2 regions of the Mangrovibacillus sp. Mu-81 genome follow, and region 2 is predicted to be linked to the other one. Evidence: riboswitches for the same ligand, from Rfam matches in the RefSeq annotation. Region 2 holds a riboswitch; the other holds the start of a gene.
What was found. A riboswitch is a leader RNA that binds a small molecule or an ion and turns the genes downstream of it on or off. The one in region 2 is predicted to bind thiamine pyrophosphate.
Positions count from the first base shown of each region.

Region 1: another riboswitch for thiamine pyrophosphate. It lies ahead of tenA (thiaminase II); the one in region 2 lies ahead of thiC (phosphomethylpyrimidine synthase ThiC).

Region 1 is NZ_JBAJHU010000007.1:87,805-91,996, reverse strand. It holds gene V6B33_RS14885 (hypothetical protein) at 77-274, shown strand; gene V6B33_RS14880 (sensor histidine kinase) at 401-1,537, shown strand; gene V6B33_RS14875 (response regulator transcription factor) at 1,534-2,133, shown strand; TPP riboswitch at 2,191-2,299, shown strand; gene tenA (thiaminase II) at 2,419-3,123, shown strand; gene V6B33_RS14865 (ECF transporter S component) at 3,124-3,708, shown strand; gene V6B33_RS14860 (ABC transporter ATP-binding protein) at 3,714-4,192, shown strand, end outside.
Region 2 is NZ_JBAJHU010000003.1:655,183-659,374, reverse strand. It holds gene V6B33_RS10360 (S8 family peptidase) at 1-1,150, shown strand, start outside; gene V6B33_RS10355 (hypothetical protein) at 1,224-1,508, opposite strand; TPP riboswitch at 1,610-1,724, shown strand; gene thiC (phosphomethylpyrimidine synthase ThiC) at 1,864-3,648, shown strand; gene V6B33_RS10345 (serine protease) at 3,672-3,839, shown strand.

The sequences.
Region 1 (4,192 bases), on a different contig from region 2:
GATAGAGCGTGATATAATCGAGATAGAATAATGCTAGCATGCGCTAGCACTTGAAACTTGGAGGGTGTAACAGTATATGAGTACCGGCAATAGGATTCAGTTGAATGTGAGGATTGAAAAAGAAACAGCTCAGCAATTAGATGAAATTGTAGAATATTATCAGGAAAAGACGAAAATAGGCAGAATATACAAGGGTGATGTTTTGACAGATATCATCAAAAAATCCCATGAACTGATGTTGAAACAAATCGCCATCCAGAACAGGAAGTACTAATCGGATAAATTCAATAAAATGTGTAAACTGTGACATGATAGTGTACGGTATACGCTTTTTATCATAAGTTTAGTAACTGATAAAATATCAAAACTTTTTACATAAAAAGAGGGTTTGATCGTGCAATTGCCTAATAAATTCATTAAAATTCAAAAAAGCTCTGGCATTTCGCCTTATATATGGAGTATCATCAGCATTCTCCCTTTTTACTTTATCTTTCAATCTTCATCAACGATTGAAATTATTGTAGGGATCACGCTGACCATTTTGTTTTTCATCTTTTTGAGGCTTGCCTTCCTTTCCAGAGAGTGGCCGGTTTATTTATGGACATCCATTTTAATCGCCATATCCATCACGATGACAATTCAGTTTAATTTTATTTATTTCGCTTTTTACATTGCTTACTACAACGGTAATATAAAAAACCGGATTGCGTTCTTGACGCTGTATATCATCCACCTGGTGCTCACAACCGCCTCGATCAATTATAAGTTTGTAGAGCAGGAAGATTTATTCCTTTCTCAAATACCGTTTATCTTGATCATTTGGATCAGTGTCATCCTGCTTCCATTTAATATTTACAATCGGAACAAACAAGGTTGGCTGGAAGAAAAGCTGGAAGATGCGAATAAAAGAATCTCAGAACTTGTCAAACAAGAAGAAAGACAGCGTATCGCACGTGACTTGCATGATACATTAGGTCAAAAGCTGTCTCTTATCGGGTTGAAAAGTGACTTGGCGAGAAAGTTGGTCTATAAAGACCCGGAACAAGCTAAAACGGAGTTGAAAGATGTGCAGCAAACTGCCAGAACCGCATTGTCAGAGGTGCGGACGATGGTCTCCCAAATGAGGGGAATCCGTTTAGAAGACGAAATTGTAAGGATCAAGCAAATTCTTGCAGCAGCAGAAATCGAACTGATAATAGATGACACGTCCAATATACCGGATACCTCACTCTTTCTTGAAAACATATTAAGCATGTGCTTAAAAGAAGCGGTCACAAACGTCGTAAAGCACAGCGGGGCCACTACATGTGAGATTACCGTTGAGGAACATGATAACGAGTTAACAATCAAAGTGAAGGATGATGGCATAGGTGTTCAGAAAGATCAAGATTTATCTAAAGGAAGCGGACTGCGAGGCATGGAAGAACGCCTTGATTTTGTCAATGGGACGCTTGAAATCATATCTGATCATGGTACCTCTTTGATCATGAGAGTTCCTAAGGTTATCAAACAGATCGACAGGGAGGGAATGAAGTGATTCGCATTGTGATTGCAGAGGATCAAAGAATGATGTTGGGAGCATTAGGCTCCCTGCTTGATTTAGAGGATGATCTGGAGGTCGTCGGAAAGGCAGGTAATGGGGAAGAAGCCATCTCATTAGTCCGCAGTCTCCATCCCGATATTTGTATAATGGATATCGAAATGCCCGAGAAGACAGGTCTCGAGGCGGCTGAAGAATTGAAAGGGGAAGGATGCAAAGTCATTATCCTTACTACCTTTGCGCGTTCAGGTTATTTTCAACGGGCTTTAAAAGCGGGGGTCAAAGGCTATTTGTTAAAGGACAGCCCGAGTGAAGAGCTGGCAAGCTCAATCCGGCTTGTGATGGAAGGGAAAAGAATCTATGCCCCTGAACTGATGGATGATATGTACAGTGAAGAAAATCCTTTGACAGATCGGGAAAAAGAAGTTCTTGAACTAGTCGCAGATGGAAAAAACACAAAAGAAATCGCAGATGAACTCCAGCTCAAAACAGGTACTGTCCGAAACTATATTTCAACGATTCTGGACAAACTTGAAGTGAAGAATCGGATCGAAGCGATCACTCACTCAAAAGAAAAAGGCTGGTTCAAATAAAGCTTGACAAGATAAAATTACATGATACGATAACAACGAAATCAAAAATTATAAATGACGATCCACTAGGGGTGCCTTTTGAAAAGGCTGAGATTAAAGTGTAACTTTAAGACCCTTTGAACCTGATCTGGTTGGGACCAGCGTAGGGAAGTGGTGTTTGAAGAGACCATATACACTTTTTCATGTATTGCCTTTTCAAGCCACTTTCTGTTCGCTATTTGCGTAATGGAAAGTGGCTTTTTCTATTCCCCGTTGTTGGGTCGTCGGGAAAAGGAGAGAGAAATGATGACATTTTCAAAGAAGTTGCGGGAAGATGTGAACGAAATTTGGGAAGCGAGCTTTAATCATCCGTTTGTTAAAGGGATAGGTGACGGTACACTCCCGCTCGAGAAATTTCGTTATTACGTGCTCCAGGATGCCTACTATTTATCGCATTTTTCGAGGATGCAGGCGTTTGGTGCAGCTGTTGCACCAGACTTACATACGACGTCCAGAATGGCTGCCCACGCACAAGGTACGAATGAAGCCGAATTATCGCTGCATGAAAGCTTTTCAATCCGGCTCGGTATCACAGAAGAAGAAAAGGATCTGTTTCAGCCGTCTCCAACCGCTTATGCCTACACCTCCCATATGTACCGTGCAGCTCAATTCGGGGGATTCGGAGATATTATAGCAGCCATTTTACCATGCTATTGGCTCTACCATGAAGTCGGTGAGCACTTGAAGTTGTGTTCGCCGGATGAACCGATTTACCGTGAATGGATCAGCGCTTACGGCGGAGAGTGGTTCGGGGAATTGGTGAAAGAACAAATTAATCGATTGGATGAGATCGCAGAGAAAGCAGGCGACGATGAGAAGGCAAGGATGAAAGAGCTTTTTACATTAAGCAGCATATATGAGCTTCAATTTTGGGAGATGGCATATTCCCTTGAAAAATGGCCTTTTGAGAATCATTTATTTAAAAAAATCACAGGAAAGCCGGTGAGATGAATGATGAAGTTAAAACTGACTGACATTCTGGTCACTGTCGTCATTTCAATCGGGTTTGGAGTCATTTATAAGGTTTGGGGTCCGGTATACAGCATGATGAAACCGTTCGGACTTCATGCTGATCAGCTTATTTACGGTATGTGGTTTATGGCGGCTACGGTGGCTTTCCTGATCATCCGCAAGCCTGGTGCTGCGCTGCTGGCCGAGATCGCAGCTTCATCGGGAGAGTTTCTGATGGGCTCGGAATGGGGGCTTGAGGTCCTTCTGTTTGGTATTGTGCAGGGACTATTTGCGGAAGCGATATTCTTTGCGACAAGATACAAACGATACAGCCTCCCAATTGTAAGTCTTGCCGCCATTATGTCTGCATTTGGTTCGATCATGATGGATATGTTCAAAGGATACATTGGCGACCTCGCCACTTGGAATCTGCTCCTGTTTCTGGGCGCGAGATTACTTGGTTCAGTACTGATTGCAGGAGCAGGGGCATTCTATCTGGTGAAAGCGTTGGAACGGACTGGAGTGACTAACCTTGTCAGACCGGCAGCCCAAGAAGACTATGAAGCTCTAGATAGACAGGTGTGAATGGAATGAAGATTGATAAGCTGAGATTGAAATTTCCAGGTGAATCGGAATTCATATTCAAGGATCTTTCACTTTCGATCGATAAAGGTGAAAAGGTTTTGCTGCTTGGTCCTTCAGGGTGCGGGAAGTCTACACTGCTCAATGTAATGGCGGGACTGATACCGAATGCATATGAAGTTCCGATGAAAGTATCCTCCATTTCACGGCCATCTTCCTGGGGATATGTTTTTCAAGATCCTGATGCCCAGTTCTGTATGCCGTATGTGGATGAAGAGATTGCATTTGTACTTGAAAACCTGAATGTTCCCAGAGAACAGATGAATGAAAGAATTCAGGAACTGCTGAAGAAAGTCGGGTTAGAACTGAAGGAAGTACATACGAGCATACAGCAGCTGTCAGGAGGGATGAAACAAAGACTCGCCATTGCTGCTGTTCTTGCTCTTGAACCCGATGTACTTTTTCTTGATGAGCCGACTGCATTGGT
Region 2 (4,192 bases):
CGGAAGCGCATTCGCAAAAGATTCAAACCCTCTCGATAATGCTGCAAAAAAACCAGCCGTAAGTAAAAGTCTTGAAAAAAATGAGTATGTTAAAGGTGAAGTGATTGTAAAGTTTAAAGATTCAGCATCAAAATCATTAAAAGGCAGCGCACTTAAAAATATGAATGCCACAGAAATTCAAGACACAGATGCAGTCAAGTCACCTTACAAAGTCCTTAAGGTCGGGAATGTGGAGGCTGCGGTCAAAGCTTTAAATAAAAATCCTAATGTAGAATACGCTGAACCCAACTATAAACTTGCTTCTACCTGGACTCCGAATGACTACTATTATCAAGGCTATCAATACGGTCCCCAAAACACTTACACCAATTATGCCTGGGATTACACCAAAGGCAGCAGCGGCCAGGAAATAGCAGTACTTGATACGGGAGTGGATTATAATCACCCCGATCTTGACGGTAAAACCATCCGCGGTTATGACTTTGTCGACAATGATTACTACCCGATGGATCTGAATGGCCATGGTACACATGTAGCAGGTACTGCTGCTGCTGAAACAAATAACAGTACAGGAATTGCTGGAATGGCTCCCAATACTAGAATTCTTGCAGTCCGGGTCCTGGATGCAAGTGGGAACGGTTCATTAACAGACATTGCTGATGGTATACGTTATGCGGCCGACCAGGGTGCGGAGGTCATCAATCTTTCCCTGGGTTGTGATTGCTCAACGACTACATTGGAAAATGCGGTTAACTATGCATGGAACAAAGGAAGTGTAGTCATTGCTGCAGCTGGAAATGACGGGGTCTCAACTACATTTGAACCGGCTTCATATTCAAATGTAATTGCAGTAGGTGCCGTGGACAGTTCTGATCGCAGAGCTTCATTCTCAAATTACGGTTCATGGGTAGATGTGTCTGCCCCGGGTGTTGACATTGCTGCAACCGTACCAAATAACGGATACGCGTACATGTCAGGGACATCAATGGCTTCCCCGCACGTTGCAGGATTAGCGGGGCTTCTTGCAAGTCAGGGACGCAGCAATAGCCAAATCCGCCAGGCAATCGAACAGACTGCCGATTATGTAAGTGGAACTGGTACTTACACTCAACATGGCAGAATCAATTCATATGATGCGGTAAGATACTGATCTGAATTTGGAAAATCCCTCCTGCCAATCAGGCTGTGAGGGATTTTTTTATTTTATAATCTCACCTGAAGCATTATGAAGATGCTTCGAATCCTGATACTCCTGCATTCGTGATCACTCTGCATGCCCCATATTTCTTTTCGGCCTTCCCTGCAACTGTTCCGACAGTGTCCATCAAGTCATTGAAAGCAGATTGACCTCCTTCTTCCATTGTAGTTAAAGATGGGAAGTGTTTCTTAGGGATGGCTACAATATTTACTCTGTAATAAGAGAAATTCGGATTAAGGAAACCAAATAAAAATACCAACTTCTTAAATAATGAACTGTATCCAGAATAGGAAATTTCTAAAATGTCCACTATTCGGGATAAAGTTCCCTTTTAAAAGATCGTTTTTTATATTTTTTTTAATGTTCCTTTTATTTTACTTAAGACTCATGTATACTAAAACCAAATTAAATAGAAATAACTAGGGGAGTCCAATAAGTTGGGCTGAGAGAGAAACACGTTAAAGTTTCTTGACCCTTTGGACCTGATCTAGATCATACTAGCGTGGGGAAGTTAGAAAAAATAATCATGTATTGAATAAACTTCTACATACAAAAGCCGGTCCATCCTTTTTGGATTCGGCTTTTTTTATTTAATTCATTTCTTTAATCCTCTTTTATTGTTCTAGATCCCGTCCTTTAATTTTAAAAAGGGAGAGATTTATTCTATGTCAACAACTTCATTAAACGAAAAAAAAATTTCCATCATGTCTAGTTTTTCAGGTAGTAAAAAAGTTTATGTTGAAGGCTCAAGACCCGATATCAAGGTACCAATGCGTGAAATTGAACTAAGTCCTACAACTGGTGCCTTTGGTGAAGAAGAAAATCCGCCATTTCGTGTCTATGATACAAGCGGACCATATACGGATTCTAATTATTCAGTTGATATTACAAAAGGTCTTCCTCCTTTTCGAAGCACATGGATTCATGAACGAGGGGATGTTGAGGAATATGAAGGAAGAGAAATTAAGGCTGAAGACAATGGATATAGGGATGAAAATGATCCTCGTGCTAATCATAATGTGTTCCCTGGTCTAAAGCGTAAACCATTACGTGCAAAAAAAGGGAGAAATGTCACACAGCTTCATTATGCAAGAATGGGCATCATCACTCCCGAGATGGAATTTATCGCATTAAGGGAAAATATGAAATCTGAATTTGTGCGTGAAGAAGTTGCAAGAGGACGAGCAATTATTCCTTCTAATATCAATCATCCTGAGGCAGAGCCAATGATCATAGGACGTAATTTCCATGTTAAAATCAACGCAAATATTGGGAATTCTGCTGTTTCATCCTCCATCGAAGAAGAAGTCGAAAAAATGACTTGGGCCACACGTTGGGGTGCTGATAATATTATGGACCTATCAACAGGGAAAAACATTCATACAACAAGGGAATGGATTATTCGCAATTCAGCTGTTCCTGTAGGAACCGTTCCTATCTATCAAGCACTTGAAAAAGTTAATGGAGTTGCCGAAGACCTTACATGGGAGGTTTACCGTGATACTTTGATTGAGCAAGCCGAGCAAGGCGTAGATTACTTCACAATTCATGCTGGTGTTCTTTTGCGATATGTTCCGTTAACAGCAAAACGTTTAACAGGTATTGTATCCCGAGGCGGCTCTATTATGTCACAATGGTGTCTTCACCACCACAAAGAAAGCTTTTTATATACTCATTTTGAAGAAATCTGTGAGATTATGAAAACTTATGATGTTGCATTCTCTTTAGGGGATGGTCTGCGTCCCGGTTCAATTGCCGATGCCAATGATGAAGCACAATTTGCGGAATTAGAAACTCTTGGAGAACTAACACAAATTGCTTGGAAGCATGATGTACAGGTAATGGTTGAAGGTCCAGGCCACGTACCTATGCACCTTATTAAAGAAAACATGGATAAACAACTTGAGGTTTGTAAGGAAGCTCCTTTCTACACTCTAGGGCCACTTACAACTGACATAGCTCCTGGCTATGATCATATTACATCTGCGATTGGTGCAGCCATGATTGGTTGGTTTGGTACGGCTATGCTTTGTTATGTAACACCAAAAGAACATTTAGGATTACCAAACCGGGATGATGTACGTGAAGGTGTAATAACTTATAAAATAGCTGCACATGCTGCTGATTTAGCGAAAGGCCATCCAGGAGCACACAAAAGAGATGATGCCTTATCTAAAGCTCGTTTCGAATTCCGTTGGAGAGATCAGTTTAATTTATCATTGGATCCTGAACGCGCTTTAGAATATCATGATGAGACGTTACCTGCAGAAGGTGCAAAAACAGCACATTTTTGCTCAATGTGTGGACCGAAATTTTGTAGCATGAGGATCTCTCAAGATATTCGTAACTACGCGAAAGAAAAAAAGCTTGATACAAAAGAAGCAATAGAAAAAGGAATGAAGGAAAAAGCTGAAGAGTTTAAGGAATCTGGTGGTAAACTATATCAATAACTCTTGCTGTTAGGAGGTTTACGTTGAAGATCCAAATAATTGAAGAGGAGATCAATCAATTAAAAACTCACCTTGCTTTTTTGGAAAAAAGCTTAAAAGAGATTCAACAAAATTGTGATCATCATTTTAAAGGGAATCAATATTATGAAACTTGTATCAAGTGTAATAAGGTAATTGTTTTATACTATTAGCAGTGTAAAGCTACCCTGCCCTAATACTACCTCAGTATCTGGTACACTTTTCATCTAACTAAAGCAGTTGAATATCAAAAACGGACAGGTAGTTTTAATGAAGACTTATTACTTCATATCTCACCTTAGGCTGGAACATATTAACTTACCATTTTAATCCAGAGAAAGTCGTCTCATTAGATCTCTAAGACTACTGAAAATTTCTTAGCGTTGTAAAAAACGGGGGATCGTCTTGAAAATGGACTTAGCGTTGTCAATCCGCATTTTCCTGACGGTACCCCAATAAGAGTGGTATGTTAATAGAACAATGTATTTTTAGTTTCAAAAACAATCTTCACTTCAGTCTTTCCACT